DNA from 3 places in the Aquisalimonas sp. APHAB1-3 genome. Region 2 is predicted to be linked to each of the others. Evidence: predicted binding sites of a transcription regulator. Region 2 holds the regulator's gene; each other region holds the start of a gene.
The links. Region 2 encodes FliA, which starts transcription of late flagellar genes. Its sites were predicted from a motif close to GCTAAAGTTNNNNNNNNNNCNGCCGATA; they were not measured.
Positions count from the first base shown of each region.

Region 1: a site for FliA is predicted at 1,659-1,686, ahead of ACNSTU_RS04370 (methyl-accepting chemotaxis protein). Genes of this name have one in related genera too.
Region 3: a site for FliA is predicted at 2,940-2,967, ahead of flgM (flagellar biosynthesis anti-sigma factor FlgM). Genes of this name have one in related genera too.

Region 1 is NZ_JBLWFT010000001.1:930,257-935,968, reverse strand. Features, by position in the region: gene ACNSTU_RS04370 (methyl-accepting chemotaxis protein) at 1-1,588, opposite strand, end outside; gene ACNSTU_RS04365 (efflux RND transporter periplasmic adaptor subunit) at 2,061-3,299, shown strand; gene ACNSTU_RS04360 (efflux RND transporter permease subunit) at 3,307-5,712, shown strand, end outside.
Region 2 is NZ_JBLWFT010000001.1:321,599-327,310, forward strand. Features, by position in the region: gene flhA (flagellar biosynthesis protein FlhA) at 1-1,562, shown strand, start outside; gene flhF (flagellar biosynthesis protein FlhF) at 1,572-2,948, shown strand; gene ACNSTU_RS01515 (MinD/ParA family protein) at 3,029-3,877, shown strand; gene ACNSTU_RS01520 (RNA polymerase sigma factor FliA) at 3,874-4,602, shown strand; gene cheY (chemotaxis response regulator CheY) at 4,738-5,130, shown strand; gene ACNSTU_RS01530 (protein phosphatase CheZ) at 5,141-5,712, shown strand, end outside.
Region 3 is NZ_JBLWFT010000011.1:42,212-47,923, forward strand. Features, by position in the region: gene ACNSTU_RS14240 (CheR family methyltransferase) at 63-896, opposite strand; gene ACNSTU_RS14245 (chemotaxis protein) at 1,002-1,943, opposite strand; gene flgA (flagellar basal body P-ring formation chaperone FlgA) at 2,119-2,877, shown strand; gene flgM (flagellar biosynthesis anti-sigma factor FlgM) at 3,029-3,340, shown strand; gene ACNSTU_RS14260 (flagella synthesis protein FlgN) at 3,345-3,830, shown strand; gene ACNSTU_RS14265 (hypothetical protein) at 4,109-4,357, opposite strand; gene ACNSTU_RS14270 (DHA2 family efflux MFS transporter permease subunit) at 4,394-5,712, opposite strand, start outside.

The DNA.
Region 1 (5,712 bases), 610 kb from region 2:
ACCGCTCGATCATGGCCTGGATCTCCTGGGTGGAGTCCTGGGTTCGGCTGGCGAGGGTGCGAACCTCGTCGGCGACCACGGCGAAGCCGCGGCCGGCCTCGCCGGCCCGGGCAGCCTCGATGGCGGCGTTGAGGGCCAGCAGGTTGGTTTGATCGGCGACCTCGCGGATGACGTCGAGAACGGAGCCGATGTTATCTGTGTCGCTGCCGAGGCGGTTGATGGTCTCGGCGGCGCTCTCCACCTCCTGGGCCAGGTTGTTGATGCCGGTGATGGTGCGATCGACTACCTGGGAGCCCTGCTGGGCGCTGACGTCGGCCTCGCGGGCGGCCTCGGCGGCGCTCTCGGCGTTGCGGGCGACGTCCTGGACGGTGGCGGTCATCTCGTTCATGGCCGTGACCACCTGCTCGGTCTCCTCGCGCTGGCGCTGGGTGTTCTGGTTGGTCTCGGCGGTGATGGTGGACATCTCCTCCGCCGCCGAGGCGAGCTGCTCGGTGGAGCCGCCGACCTCGCTGACCGTCGCCTGGACCCTCTGGGCGAAGAGGTTGAAGGCGTGGGCGAGTGCGGCGATCTCGTCCTTGCCGCTCTCGTCCAGCCGCTTGGTGAGGTCGCCCTCGCCCTCGGCGATCTCGCACATGGCCTCGACGGTGTCGTTCACCGGGCGAACGATGGAGCGCCCGATGAACCAGGCGATGGCCAGGCCGGCGGCGATGGCGATGAGGCCGATGATCAGGACGCTGTTACGGGACGTGCTCATGGCTGTGGCATAGAAATCGCGGTCCATGGCGATCTCGACCACGGCGATGTGGTTGCCGTCGAAGTCCGGGATGGCACGGACCACAGTGGCGTAGCGTGTACCGTCGCGCTCGGCGCGGCGCATGACGCGCTCGCCGCCCAGCGCGGCGCGCACCGCCTCCGCATCGGTAAAGGTGTCCCCGGGGATATTGCTGGCCAGGGTGTTCATGTCGCGGTCCTCCAGGGTGTGGAGGGCCATGTTGGCACCGAACTCCTCGGTGAAGGTGTCGGCGAAGTCCTGCGCCAGGTTGAGGCCGAACTCCACTGAACCGATGTGCTCGTCTGCCGGGGAGTAGACCGGGCTCAGGCCGCGGATGCCGATGCCGAAGACGCCGCCGTCCAGCCCGCGAATCGGCTGCTGGCGCCGGTTGGTTTCGACGATGGTCGGCCGCCGGTCGGTGAGGTCGTCGCCGTAGTTGTCCAGCGCGTGCACGCGCAGGAAGGAGGTCGCCGTCGGGGTGTGGAACTGGAACTGGGCCACGCCGTGCTCCTCGCTCAGTCGCTCGAAGGCGGGGTGGAACTGGTCGACCAGGGTCTCGCGATCGCGCTCGGCGAAGGTGGCGCGGACCTCGGGCTGCTCGGCCACCAGGGCACTCATCGCTTCGGCGAAGCCGCTCTGGGTCTCGATCTGGGAGCGGACGGCGTCGTACATGCTGCGCAGTTCTCGGTCCTCGGCCTCGTCGATGATGGAGCCGATCTGGCCGAGGACCGTGGGTGTGATGATGGCGAGGGTCACCGCCAGGGTCACGGCGAAACCGATGAGGATGCGGGTTCCGATCTTCACGGAGCTGAGCATGGCGTTTGCCTTCTGGTCTGGCGAATAAATGAGCGTCGGTGGCCGCAGTTTGCGACGCGGCACGCCTGTTTATCGGACAGCGAAGCCGAACCTTGAAAAGGCGCAAATTCTGGACAGGAAGGGTTGGAAGGAATATGAACCGATTCCGACTTAATAGAATTTTGAAATACCGGGGTTGCGCGGGGTGGGCGGCGCGCTCAGGAACGACGCGCGAGCAGCACGTGGAGGGCGCCGCTCCCCCCTGGTTGCGGGGGGCGGGACTGTAGGCGAAAATCCGGGGTTGGTGGAGCAACCACTGACGGACCAGCGGGCGCAGTACCGGCGGGGCGCGAGGCGTCCGCCGCGCAGGCGGCGTATGACCGCGTGCTGGACACCGGGTTGCTGCACCGTTTCCGGCTCGTCAGTGATCCCGGGGTGACGTCGGCTCATGGGGTTTCCGCAATGACACCCTGATTTCGATGGAAAGTGACCCATGAACCGATTGTTCCGCTGGATATTGCCGGTCTTGATCCTTGCCGGTGCCTCGGGGATTGCCCTGCTGCTGGTACTGACCGGCCCGGACGTGCCCGCAGAGCCTGCCGAGGAACGAGCCTGGCCGGTTGCCACCGTGACCGCCACGGTGGCTGCCCATCGTCCCTTGGTGCGGATGCAGGGATTCCTGGAGTCGCCTCGCACTGCCGGGTTAACCGCCGCCGTGGAGGGCGACGTGGCGGAGCTGCAGGCCCGCGAGGGCGATCAGGTCGAAGAAGGCGGCGCCCTGGTGCGCCTGGACGATCGGGAGCTTCGGCTCACGCTGACGCAGCAGGAAGCCGACGTGGCCGACCTGGAAAGCCAGCGGCGAACGGAACAGCGGCGTATCGAAGGCGATCGCCAGGATCTCGCTTTGGAGCAGGAACTGGAAGCGTTGCTGGAACGGGAGGTTGAGCGGCTGCGCGACCTCTCCCGTGATCAGTACGCGTCGCCCTCGCAGCTTGAGCAGGCCGAGCAGCAGCTCAAACGTCAGCGGCTGGCGGTGGCCGAGCGCCAGTTCGCAGTGGACACCGCGCAGAACCGGCTGGACCGGCTGGATGCAGGGCTCGACCGTGCACGGGCGCTGCGCGACCGGGCCGCGCTGGATCTCAGCCGCGCCGAAGTGCGTGCGCCGTTCGCCGGTCGCGTGGCGGAGGTGGCGGTCTCTCCGGGTGACCGGGTCCGCCCGGGCGAGCCGCTGGTCACTCTCTATGACACCGAAGCACTGGAGGTGCGCGCTACTGTGCCGCGACAAGTGCTGGCGCCGCTGCGGCTCGCACTGGCCGGCTCCGGCGTGGACGCGCACGCCACCGTGGATGGCGAGACCGTGCCCGTGTCTCTGTCACGCTTCTCCGGGCGGGCCGAGCGGGGGCAAGGGGGCGTGGACGCCCTGTTCCGAGTCAACGGAGGTGGTGACGGACTCGTCCTTGGGCGGTTCGCGACACTGGAGATGACGTTGCCTCCCGAGCCCGACACGGTGCTGCTCCCATTCGAGGCCTTGTACGACGCCGGCAGGATCTACCGCGTGCGGGACGGGCGCATGGAAGCCGTGGATGTCACCCGTGTCGGTCAGGCACGCCACGACAGCGGCCGCCGTGGAGTGCTGGTGAGAGCGGCGGAGCTGGAAACCGGTGATGCCATCGTCGCCACCCAGATCCCGCAGGCAATGGATGGCCTGCGTGTGCAGGTCCTGGAGCAATAGCACGTCCATGAGCGACATACCGCGCGAATCGTGGATAGGCTGGATCGCCCGTCACCCGGTGGCGGCGAATCTGATCATGGTCCTGATGGTCGTCTCCGGGCTGTGGTCGCTGCAGCAGCTCAATACCCAGTTCTTCCCCACCTTCGAGCTGGATTTTGTCACCGTACAGGTGGAGTGGCGCGGCGCCACTGCCGAAGAGGTGGCCGACGCGGTGACGTCGCCCCTGGAGGAGGAGCTGCGTGACGTGGACGGCCTGCGCGAGCTCACCTCCACGTCGGCGGAGGGCGGCGCCACTGTGGTGCTGGAGTTCCGCGAGGGCACGGACATGGCGCAGGCGACGGAGTCGGTCAAGGACCGGGTCGCCGGTGTACGCAACCTGCCGGAGGCGGCGCGCGAGCCGACCATCAGTCGCGTGCTGCGCTATGACCCGGTTGCGCGTCTGCTGGTCAGCGGTGATCTCAACACCCGGGAGGTGCGGGAACTGAGTCGCCGGCTCGAAGAAGAGCTGCTGGAGAGCGGCGTGACTCGCGTCGAGCTCACCGGCATGGCGGAGCAGGAGATCAGCATCGACATTCCCCAGGCGACACTCACCGACCTGGGGCTGTCGTTCAGTGAACTGGCCGCGCGGGTTGATGCCCAGAGCCGCGATATCCCCGCCGGGGATGCCGGCGAGCGCGATGTGGCGCGGCAGCTCCGCGGCGTGGATCAGGCCCGCAGCGTCCGGGCCTTCGAGGAACTGGCAGTGCCCGTTGAGGGCGGGCGTTCGGTGCCGCTCGGGCTGCTAGCTGATATCAACCAGCAGGCGCGGGACAACGAGATCCAGCTGCGTTTCAACGGCCGCGATGCGGTGGAGATCCTGGTCGAGCGTGCCGAGGACGAGGACGCACTCGCCGCGGCCCGCGTGCTGGATGATTTCCTGGCGGAGCGCACACCCGCGCTGCCCGCGACGGCTAGTGTCGAGGTGTTCGACGAGTTCTGGCAGTTCATCAGCGAACGCATCGCACTCATGCTGAAAAACGGGGTGGGCGGGCTGTTGCTGGTGATCGGCGTGCTGCTGGCATTCCTCTCCGGGCGCATGGCGTTCTGGGTCACGCTGGGTATTCCCACCTCATTCCTGGCAGCGCTGACCGTGCTCTTTTTCACCGGCGGCAGCATCAACATGATGAGCCTGTTTGCCTTCATCATGGCACTGGGCATCATCGTCGATAACGCGGTGGTGGTTGGGGAGAACGCTTACAGTCGCTTCCAGGCCGGGGAGTCGGCCGATGAAGCGGCGATTCATGGTGCTCGGCGCATGTTCGCGCCAGTGATGGCCGCCTCGCTCACCACCATCGCCGCCTTCCTGCCGTTGATGATCATCGGCGGCCCCATCGGCAACATCCTGTTCGACATTCCGCTGGTGATTATCTGTGTGATCATCGCCGCCGTGGTGCAGGCGTTCTTCATCCTGCCTGGCCACCTGCGGCGCTCCTTCGAGCGCAGCCAGCGTGTCTCGCCCAATCGCTACCGCCAGCGGCTGGACGCCGCCTTCAACCGTTTCCGCGACGGCGCGTTCAGGCGGGCCGTCACCGCCTCGGTGCACCATCGCTGGGCGACCATTGCCGCGCCCATTGCGCTGTTGATCGTCGCGTTCGCGCTGGTGCCCGGCGGACGGCTGGCTTTCACGTTCTTCCCGTCGGTGGAGGGCGAGACTCTGCAGGCGAACGTGAGCTTCGCGCCGGGCACCCCACGTTCGCGTGTGGAGGCGTATCTGGACGAGCTGGAGGCGTCGCTGAGGAAGACGGCAGAGGAGGCCGGTGGCGACGTGTTGCATACCTACGTGGGTCGGACCGGTAGCACCATTGCCAGTGATCCGCAGGACAGGCGTGTCGGTGAGCACTACGGCGGTGTCTTCGTGGAGTTGTCGCCGCCGGATCAGCGGGAGATCCGCAACCGTGCGTTCATTCGTGCCTGGGAAGACAATGCCCCTGGCGCGCCGGGGCTGGAGGACCTGGTGATCCGCGAGCGGGGGCAGGGCCCGCCCGGGGCGGACATCGACGTGCGCATCACCGGCGCGCCGGCGGAGCAACTCAAGGCCGCCTCCATGGCCGTGCAGAACGATCTGCGCCAGCGACCGGGGGTCTCCGGCATTGCCGATGATCTGCCCTATGGGCCGGAACAATGGATCTACCGGCTCAACGATCAGGGCCGGGCACTGGGGCTCAATGCGGCGGATCTGAGCGCCCAGCTGGGCGATGCGTACGCCGGCGTGCTCACGCAGCTGTTCCAGCAGGGGCGTGACGAAGTGGAAGTGTGGGTTCGGCTGCATCCGGAGGACCGGCACGACCTCGCCAGTCTGGAAGACCTGCGCGTGCAGACGCCGGACGGGAACACCGTGCCCCTTGTGAACGTGGCCGACCTGGAGACCCGGCGC
Region 2 (5,712 bases):
GCGGCGACGCCATCGCCGGCATTCTGATCCTGTTCATCAATATCATCGGCGGTCTGTTCATCGGCATCCTCCAGCACGGTATGCCGTTCCAGTCGGCCATGAACAACTACACGCTGCTCACCATCGGTGACGGTCTGGTGGCGCAGATCCCCTCCCTCGTGCTCTCCACCGGCACCGCCATCCTGGTGACCCGGGTCTCGTCCTCCCAGGACATGGCCGGGGAAGTGGTGCGCCAGCTCCTCGGCAACCCCAGGGCGCTGGCGGTGAGCGCCGCGGTGCTGGGCCTGATGGGGCTGGTGCCGGGCATGCCCAATCTGGCGTTTCTGACGCTGGCGGGCATTGCCGGCTTCTTCGCTTGGCGCATCCACAACAATCCGCTCGCCGAAGAGGCGGTGGAGCCTGCGGCCAAACCGGCGCGCGGCGCCCAGTCCGGGCGGGCCGCGGGCGGCTCCGGCGGTGGCGAGGGGGGTGCCCCGGTCGCGACCCAGGGCAGCGAGAACCAGGAACTCACCTGGGATGACGTGCCACCCGTGGATACAGTCGGACTGGAGGTGGGGTACGGCCTTATACCGCTTGTGGATCGCAACCAGGGCGGCCAGCTGCTGAACAGGATCAAGGGCGTGCGCAAGAAGGTCTCCCAGGATCTTGGCTTTCTGGTGCCGTCCGTGCACATACGGGACAACCTCGATCTCGGCCCGAACAGCTACCGGGTGAGCGTGCTGGGTGTGCCCATGGCCGAGGCGGAGCTGCAGCCGAGCCGTGAGATGGCCATCAATCCGGGGTCAGTGAGCGGCGAAGTGAAGGGGCAGGTGGCCCGTGACCCGGCGTTCGGCCTCGATGCAGTATGGATCGAGCCGTCCCAGCGCGATTTGGCCCAGAGCCACGGCTACACGGTCGTGGATGCCAGCACCGTGGCGGCAACGCACCTGAGCCAGATCATCCAGTCCCACGCCCATGAGCTGCTCGGGCACGAAGAGGTGCAGAAGCTGCTGGACATTCTCGCCCGCAAGCAGCCCAAGCTGGTCGAGGAGCTGGTGCCCAACACGCTGCCGCTGTCGACCGTGGTGCGCGTGCTGCAGAACCTGCTCGAGGAACGGATTCCCATCCGCGACATGCGCACCATCGTGGAGACGCTGGCGGAGCATGGCCAGGCCGTCAAGGATCCGTCTGCGCTGACCGCCCGCGTGCGCGAAGCGCTGGGCCGGATGATCGTGCAGAACGTGGCCGGCATGTCGGACGAGCTGCCGGTGATCACGCTGGATCCGCAACTGGAACAGTTATTGCTTAGCTCAGTACAGGGCAACGGAGACGGCACGGCCGGCCTCGAACCTGGACTGGCGGACCGCCTGCAGCGGTCCCTCGCGGATTCCGCGCAGCGTCAGGAGGTTGCGAACCAGCCGGCAGTACTGCTGACGGCGCCGCAACTGCGAAGCTGGATCTCGCGTCTGACCCGGCACAACGTCGAAGGACTCAACGTCCTCTCGTACAACGAAGTGCCGGACGAGAAACGAGTCAAAATCGTGGCGTCCATCGGTCAACAACAGGTGGCTCAGGGCAGTTAAGGTGAATTCATGAAGATTAAGCGCATCCACGCCGATACCATCCGCCAGGGGATTCGCCGGGTCCGGGAAGAAATCGGGCCGGAGGCGGTGATCCTGTCCACCCGCGAGCGTGACCAGGGCGTCGAGGTGATCGCCGCCATGGACTTCGACGAGGACAGCCTGCGTGAGCAGGCGGACCGGGATGACCGCCGGGTATCGCCCTCGACGCGCGATCGCGCGGCCCCTGCTGCGGAATCCGGGGCCAGCGCCGATTTCACCGAGATGCTGCGGCGCGCGCGGCAGCAGTCCGGTATCGGTGAGTCGTCTGGCGGACGCCGTCAGCGGATTGACGTCCACGTGGACGACCCGTTGACGGAAGACGACCTCAACAGGGGGCGTGCCGAACCGGCGCCGGTGACGGAAACGCGATCCGTTTCCGAACGGGCGGAGCGCCCCGAAGAGACCGCCGGCCGTGATGACGAGTCGGTGGAGGCCATGCGCAGTGAGCTGAAAGTGCTGCGGACCCTGTTCGAGAACCAGCTCTCCATGATGGAGTGGCAGCAGCAGGGCAAGAGCCACCCGGGGCGTACCACGCTTCTGCGGCAGCTCACGGAGATCGGGTTTGGTCCGGATGTCTGCCGTCAGCTGGCCAATCGGGTTGACGAGAAGCTGGAGCCGGAGCTGGCTCTGCGGCAGGCGCTGCACACGGTCAAGCGGCATCTGCCGGTCAGGAAGGACGACCTGCTCGAGCGCGGCGGCGTGGTGGCGCTCGTGGGCCCGACAGGCGTGGGCAAGACCACCACGGTGGCCAAGCTCGCCGCGCAGTTCGCGCTGCGTCACGGCCGCCACAAGGTGGCTCTGGTCAGCACGGACAATGTCCGGATCGGCGCCCAGGATCAGCTGCGCAATTTTGCGCGCATCCTTGGCGTGACCGTGCAGACCGCGAATTCCGCCGAAGAGCTGGAGACGGTGCTCGCCGATCTCTCCGACAAGCGCCTGGTGCTGGTGGATACCGCTGGTGTAAGCCAACGGGACATGCGGCTCGCGGAGCAGTTCACCACCCTCAAGGGTGTGGGTGACCGTATCCGTAGCTACCTGGTGCTGTCCGCGAACACGCAGCTGGCGGCGCTGAGCGCGACGGTCAAGTCGTACGGCGGGGTGGAGCCGTCCGGCTGTATTCTCACCAAGACGGACGACGCCGCCAGTCTGGGGGCGGCGCTGACCGTGCTGCTGCGGCATCGGTTGCCGGTGAGTTTCCTGGGGAACGGGCAGCGGGTGCCGGAGGATCTGATGCCGGCCGATGCCGGCCACCTGGTGCAGGACGCGCTGAAACTGGTGGAAGAGTATGGCCAGGAAGTGGACGACGAGCAGATGGCCGTGACCTTCTCGGTGGGCGGGTCGCACTGAGGGGCTCACGCCCACGGGGCTCCTGCGTGACAGTGGTAGTGCCGGGAGTGCGCCATGAAAGAACAAAGAGCACAGCGTTAATGGATCAGGCACCGAGTCTGACGCGGGTCAAGGTCATCGCCATTGCCAGTGGCAAGGGCGGGGTGGGCAAGACCAGTGTGTCCGTCAATCTGGCCGCCTCACTGGCGAGCGCTGGCAACCGCGTCCTGCTCATGGATGCGGATCTCGGGCTTGCCAACGTGGACGTGCTCTTGGGTCTTGAGACGCGGCACAATCTGTCCCACGTCCTGTCGGGTCAGGTGGAGCTGGACGACATTCTGATCGATGGGCCCGGCGGCGTGCAGATTATCCCGGCGTCCTCGGGCGTCAAGGGAATGGCGGCCCTGAGCGCGGCGGAGCAGGTGGGGCTGATCCGGAGCTTCAGCGAGCTCACCGGCGATTGGGACTATCTGATCATCGACACCGCCGCGGGCATCGCCGACAGTGTGCTCACGTTTGCCCGGGCGGCGCGCGAGGTGCTGGTGGTGGCTTGCGACGAGCCCTCGTCCATCACGGATGCGTACGCACTGATCAAGGTGCTCAACCGCGATTTCGGCGTCCACCGCGTCCATATGGTGGCCAACATGATTGCCAACGCGGCACAGGGGCAGGAGTTGTATGCCAAACTGCTGCGGGTTTGTGAGCGCTACCTGGATCTGACCGTCGCCTACATGGGCGGTATTCCCAACGACGATGCACAGCGGCGGGCGGTGCAGCAGCAGCAGGCGGTGACCACGCTCTACCCAGGTAGCCCGTCGGCCCGGGCCTTCCGGGAGTTGGCCAAGCGCGTCGATCGGCTGCCCATGCCCAGCCGGGCGGAGGGGCATCTCGAGTTCTTCGTGGAACGTCTCATTCAGTACAGTGGTGAAGCGGGGGAGGTGCTTTCATGAGTTCGCGCGCCGCAGCGTACTCGCAGGTACAGGCGCAGACCGGCGAGAACGACCTGGTCGTTCAGCACGCGCCGCTGGTCAAGCGGATTGCACACCACCTGCTGGCCAGGTTGCCCGAGTCCGTGCAACTGGAGGATCTGATCCAGGCCGGCATGATCGGGCTTCTGGAAGCGGCCCGGCAGTTCGATTCGTCCCACGGCGCCAGTTTTCCGACATATGCCGGGATTCGCATTCGCGGGGCCATGCTCGACGAGATCCGGCGGCTCGACTGGACCCCGCGCTCCGTGCACCGCCGTGGCCGGGAGGTGGCGCAGGCCGTGCGCGAGATCGAGAACCGCGCAGGGCGCGACGCCCGGGACAGCGAAGTCATGGAAGAGCTCGGCATGAGCGCCGATGAATATCACCAGACCCTGCGCGATGTCTCCAGCGCCAAGCTCTTCAGCCTGGATGAAGTCTCGCCGGCAACCGGCGAGACACGGGAACATGAGGGCGATGACGAAGGGCCGGAGCAGCATATCCAGGAGGCCGGGTTTCGTCAGTCCCTGGCCGAGGCCATCGGGACGCTGCCTGAACGTGAGCAGCTGGTGATGTCCCTCTACTACGAACAGGAGCTGAACCTGCGTGAGATCGGCGAGGTGCTCGGGGTGACGGAATCCCGGGTCAGTCAGATTCACGGGCGGATCATGCTCAAGTTGAAGGCACGCCTTGCCGACTGGACAGAGTGACAGGGCGTTTGCATGGACCGTCAGAATCGCGACGTGTGCGGCAGAACGCGGGCGTGCGCTCCGGCAGGGTGAGAGCGTTAGTAAGCCAACGACGTGTTCACCGTCTGACCAAAGTAAAGGTGATTGACTGTGAGTCTGGATAAAGACATGAGAATACTGATCGTGGACGACTTCTCCACGATGCGACGGATCATCAGGAACCTCCTGCGCGAGCTCGGTTTCCAGAACACCCAGGAAGCCGAGGATGGCAACACGGCGCTGCCCCTGCTCAAGAAAGGCGGCTTCGACTTTCTGGTCACCGACTGGAACATGCCGGGCATGGATGGCCTCACGCTGCTCAAGCACGTCCGGTCGGACGACGACCTCAAGCATCTCCCGGTGCTGATGGTCACGGCCGAGTCCAAGCGCGAGCAGATTATCGAGGCGGCCCAGGCGGGCGTGAATGGCTATATCGTCAAGCCGTTCACCGCCGCGACGCTGGAAGAGAAGATCAACAAGATCTTCGACCGCATCGAATCGGCCGAGTGAGGACAGGCGCATGACGGACGCCAGCCCGGATTTAGCTGCCTACGAGGCCAAGGCTCGCGAGCTACTGTCCTGTATCGAGGCCGGTGACGAGGAGGCCGTTGGCAAGGCGCTGGATGAACTCACCCGCCTGCGCGAGACGGAACTGTTCCGGGAGATCGGCAAGCTGACCCGGGAGCTCCATGAGGCGCTCAAGTCCTTTCGGCTGGATGGCCGGCTGAGCGATATCGCCGTCTCGGAGATTCCGGATGCCCATGAACGGCTGAACCACGTCATTGAGCTCACGGAGAACTCCGCGCACCGCACGCTGACGGCGCTGGAGGAGTCCCTGGAGACTCTCTCCAGCATTGGCAGCGAGGGCAAGGTGCTGGCGGCGGAGTGGAAGCGGTTCCGATCACGTCAGCTTTCTGCGACTCAGTTCCGCGGGCTGGGCCAGCAGCTGGACCAGTTCTTCGAGCGTCTCGAGAGTGAAGGCGACGCCATCCAGGCGAAGCTGACCGACGCGTTGATGGCCCAGGATTATCAGGACCTTACCGGCCAGATAATCCGCCGGGTCATGGAGCTTGTGAAAGAGGTGGAGGACGG
Region 3 (5,712 bases), on a different contig from region 2:
ACGCGGCAACGCCAGCGTTCCGGCAAGGGCAAGGCGGCAACGGAGCGGCAACCGCTTGCCGCTCACCGCGACGGCTGACGCACGCGGTAGATGACGCCGCCGTGACTGCGCACCATCTCCAGCTGTCCGGCGTGCCGGGCCAGCGATTCCGATGCGCCGACGATCAGGTAGCCGCCGGGGCGCATCTGCTGGATCATGCGGTTGAGGATGTTCTCCCGCGATTCCGCAGAGAAATAGATGAGGACGTTGCGGCAGAACACCACGTCGAAACGACCGAGGCTGGCGTAGCTGTCCAGCAGGTTGTGCACCATGAACTGGGTCCGCCGGCGAATCTCCGGGCGCACCACCCAGTCGGCGCCGCTGCGCTGGAAGTAACGATCACGGCGGTCGGGGCTCAGCCCGCGGTTGACCGTGGAATCCGAATACTTCGCTTCCTTGGCCTGGGCGATCATGGCCGGCGAGATATCGGTCCCAACGATCTCTGCCTCGATACGGGCGCCACGGGCCCGGAACTCCTCCAGGGCGATACTCATCGAGTAAGGCTCCTGCCCCGACGAACATGCGGCCGACCAGATGCGGAGGGTGTCGACACCACGCTTGTGGAACTCCGGCAGCAACGTTTCCTGGAGAATGGTGAAGGGGTAACTGTCACGAAACCACTGAGTTTCGTTGGTGGTCATGGCTTCAATGACGGTGCCCCGAAGGCGTTGGCCACCAGGCTGCTGGACCTTGTACACCAACTCGCCCAGATCCCTGATCCTCTCGCTCTCCATCAGATGACCGAGCCGACTGGAGACCAGATACTGCTTGTTTTCCCCGAGCACGATCCCGCAGGACTGCTCGAGGAACGCGCGAAACGCCTGGTAGTGTTCCGGGGCAATGGATCTGGACGTCACGGAGGCGGCTTCCTCATTGATCGGCAATTGGCTGTAACGGCCGCTCCAGAGCGGCCGACGCCGGGCGAATTGTAGCGTGATGAGACCTGCTAAGACTACGCTGATTCAGGCGGTCACCTGCTCCAGGCGGGCCTGAACCCGAGCCGCCAGTTCGGTTGCTCCGAACTTCGCCAGAAAATCGTCGGCACCAACCCGCTTGACCAGATCCTCGTTGAACATGCCGCTCAGCGAGGAGTGAAGCAGCAGGTGCAGCCCCTTGAGCGCATCATCCCGCCGGATTTCCGTCGCCACTGTATAGCCGTCCATGCGCGGCATCTCCACGTCGGAGATGACCATGAGAAGCTGCCGCCACGGGGACTCTTCCGGGCGAGCCGCCCAGTCCTGCAACGTCTCCATGGCCTCCTGGCCGTCCCGCGCCATGGTGACCTGAACACCCAGGCCTTCGAGGGTGTCATGAATCTGACGCCGGGCCACGGAGGAATCATCGGCAACGAGCACGTGCCAGTCTTCGGCGCCGGAGGCAGGCTTGACGCCGCCCTCCTCCACGCCGGGAAGCGGGCCGATACCGCCCGCCTGGTTGATCTCGTCCATGACCTTCTCCACGTCGACGATCTGCACGAGACGCTCATCAACGCGGGTCACGCCGGTCAGATAGGCGGTATTCGACCAGCTGCTGGGCGGCGGCATAATATCCCGCCAGTTAACGTTCACGATCCGGTCGACACCCCGCACCATGAACCCCTGCACGCTGCGATTGTATTCGGTGACGATCACCGAGCTGGTATCACGCTCTTCCAGCGCCCGCCCGGTGGTTGCCATCCGCAGATCGAGGACGGCGATCGTGCGGTCGCGGATATAGCACACACCGGCGACCGTCGGGTGGGAGTGCGGCAGCTGGATCAGACGCGGCACCGGGATCACCTCGCGCACCTTGAATACGTTGATCCCGAACAATTGGGCGCCGGACAGCTGGAACAGCAGCAGTTCCATGCGGTTGGTGCCCGCAAGGGTGGTGCGCTGGTCAACGGAATCCATGATGCTGGCCATTTGTGAACCTCTCCTGCACCCGCCTGCCGCGCGGGGCTGCTTGCTTGACGTGTCGATAACCGGATATCGGCGCCCGACCGGCAAACTTGACGGCAGATAATGGCGCGAATATTGCTTTCAAATCAGGGCAAGTGACGCCTCGATCCGCGGGGCATTAACGTAGCGCCTGAAACCAATGAACACATGGACTCGCATCACAACCTGGCTGACCGGTGACCGACCAAGCGCGCATCACCGCCGCGGCGGCATGCTGGTCGCGTTCGCCCTCCCGATCGCTCTCGGAGCCGGTACGGCGACCGCTGACGACATCCAGCCTCTTGAGGAAATCCGCGACGCTGTGGAAAGCCATGCCGAGGCCAACCTCGCTGGCGGCGGACAGAGCACGATCAACGTCGGCCGCGTCGACCAACGCCTGCGACTGCCGCGCTGCGAGGAAACACTGGAGACGTTCAGCCCGCCCGGCCGATCAAGCCAGAGCCGGGCGACCGTCGGCGTACGTTGCCACCACCCGAGTCCCTGGACACTCTATGTATCGGTCCGGGTGGAGACATTGAAAGAGGTCTACGCAGCGGCACGCTCCCTGTCCCGGGGAGCACTCCTGAGCGAGGACGACCTGGAACGGGTGGAGATCAACATCAACCGAACGAGCCGCGGCTACTACACCGACGCGGAACAGCTTACCGGCATGGAGCTCAACCGCGCCATGCGCGCCGGTGAAATCGTGACTCCGTCGCGCGTCAGCGCCCCGCAGCTCGTCGAGCGCGGGCAGACCGTGCTTCTCACGCTTGACTCGAGAGCAGCCAGTGTCAGCATGAACGGTGAGGCACTGCAGTCCGGCGCGCTCGGGGATCGCATCCGCGTCAAGAATACGTCGTCCGATCGGGTCATTGAAGGCGAGATCACTGGTGACAGTCGGGTCCGCGTCGGGTACTGACCCCCGGGCCGGGCTTCCCCGGCCCGGGGCACGACGCATCCCGGAAAAAAGTTGCACCTGACGCTAAAGTTGCGGTGAGCCCTGCCGATAGCGGTTCTGACAGGGTGAGTTGCCACTCACTGCGACGCTTATGGAAGGACAGGAGCAAGTCATGGCAAATCCAATTGAGGGCGGCAACCGGCCCGGCACCACACCGACGCAGGACGCCCGGGACAACCGCCAGGTGCAGCAGCCCGGCGAGCGCCCCCAGGTCGGCCAGGAAGCGAATGGTCAAGCCGCCTCCGCCGGCACCAGCGAATCGGAGCGCCTGCAGTCGGTGCGCGACGCCATCGACCAGACCCCCGAAGTGGATCAGGGACGTGTCGACGAAATCAGGGAGCGTATCGCCAATGGCGAGTACCCCCTGAACGCGGAGAGCATTGCCGACCGCTTCATGGAACTTGAGAACCTGCTCGAGGAGTAACGCCGTGTCCGATCATGCGCGCGCCCTGGCCGACACCATCGACGAACAACTCTCGCTGATGCAGGAGCTGAACGTTCAGCTCGAGAAGGAGCAGGACGCGCTGGTGGTACGTGACATGGAGACACTGCAATCGGCATTGAGCCGCAAGGTGGATCTTCTCGGCGCCATCGAGACCAGCGAGAACCGGCGTCTGGCACTGCTGGAGGCCATGACTGGTGCTCACGACGTGAACGCCATCACGACCGCCCTCGAAACGCTGGAGGACCCGGAACCGGTTCAGGCGCAGTGGTCGGAGTTGCTTGACGAACTGCAGCGGTGCCGCGCCATCAACGAAGCGAACGGCCGGGTCATCCAGCAGCAGCAGTACGGTGTGCAGCGGACGATCGATCTGCTCCAGGGAGACGATGCACCCGCACCCCAGACGTATGGACCCGGCGCCGCCTCCGCCCCGCCGGAGAACCGTGGCGGCCGCGAGATCAGCCGCGCCTGACCCGCTCCCGCTTCGACACCGGTCCAGCCACCACGCTGCGTTTATTCCGGGCAAAAAAAACCCGGCCGCATTGGAGGGGCCGGGGGGCGCATATGGGGACAGGGTGCGCCAACGCGAGAAGCACTTCAGCAGACAACCACAATAAAACTCAATATGACCTTAACTTGAGTACAAGGTTAGTACAGTTTTAACCTTCGTGCAAACCTTGTAAAAGGAAAATACATAGCTACGGCTGTTGCCCCTGCAAAACCCGGCAAGAATAAAAGAGTTGTACAGGATTAGCGTTGGCTATGCTGTGGCGGAGGCCTGCGGCGAAGGGCGTTGACCACCCCAACAAGCACCAGAAGAACCACGAACCAGAACGCAAGCGACAGCACGGCCGACCAGAACACGTAGGATTCCATGGTGAAGCCAAAGCCATGGCGGATCACCACATCCGGCCAGGTGCGCGCCAGCCAGTCCATGAACGTGGCGCCGGGCCAGAGCAACACGTATTGCCACCAGGTCAGCGGAAGCTTGTGGAACACGGTCTCTCCTGAAGTGCTGCGTTTCCTGTCAGTTTATCAGCCCTGGTGTCGGCCGAATCGCGAGGCGGCGATCAACGCCAGTAGAAAGACGGCGCCGAGCAACAGGAAGCTCCACTGGAAACCGGCGACGTAAGCCTGCCGATAGAGATCCGGCGGCAAAGCGGCAAGCCCGCCGGCGACAGCCTCACGCCCTGCAACGGCCTCGACCTCACGCACCGCACGCCAGTCCAGCAACACCGACAACGACGTCACACCAAGGGCGCCGCCGAGCTGTTGCGCAAAGTTCAGGGCCCCGGCTCCCTGCGCGGTGCTGGTGAGCGGCAGGCGCGACAGTGAGCCGGTGTGGATCGAGGGCATCCCCAGGCCGAGGCCAAGACGGCCCAATGCCACCCAACCCATGACCGCAAGCAGTCCGGTCCCGGGGCCGGCAACCCCCATGGCGACGCAGGAGGCGGCCATGATGATGAGCCCTGCCACGATGGGAACCACCGCACGCATGCGGTCCGCCAGCATGCCGCCCAGAGGGAATGCCGCCGCCATCACAAGGCCAGCCGGCATCAGCACCACTCCGGCTGCGGTGGGCGTCATTCCCTGGATCTCCTGCACGAACAGCGGGATGAGGTAGGTGGAACCGAAAAGGCCCGCCCCGAACAGCAGCGCAATGGTCGAACCGGCGGCAAAGGCCGGCACCCGGTACAGACGCGGGTCCAGCAACGGGTCCCGTGCCAGCAGCTGCCGCGCGACGAAACCGATCGCCAGCACAGGCACGAGCGCCAGGGCGGCCAGCACCGGTGCGTGCGTCCAGCCGAGCCGTTGCCCGCTAACCATGGCCCACAGCAGTGCCGTCACGGCAATCGCCAACACCATGACACTTAGCCAGTCCAGCTGCGGCCGGCGACCGGATACGCGCCCCCGGGGCACGAAGAACAGTGCCAGCACGCCCCCTGCCACCGCCGTGGGCGCCGGCAACAGCATGACCGCGCGCCAGCCGGTGAGGTCCACCAGGACGCCACCGATGGCGGGACCAACGGCAGGGCCAAGAATGACGCCGAGACCGAACAGGCCGACGCCGAGGCCGCGCTGGCGCTCCGGGAACACCTGGTAGATCAGCGTAATGGCGAGGGGCTGCAGCAGCCCGGCCACCAGCCCCTGGAGCACGCGGGCAAGTATGACCAGTTCCAGCGTGTTCGCCAGGGCACCCAGCAGCGACGCAAGCACGAACACCGCCATGCCGGCGACGTAGACCCGACGCATGCCGAACCGCTGCAACGCCCAGGCATTGAGCAAAATGGCGGTGGTCATGGCCGCCAGGAACCCGGTTGACAGCCAGTGCGCCTCGCTCTGTCCCACCTGGA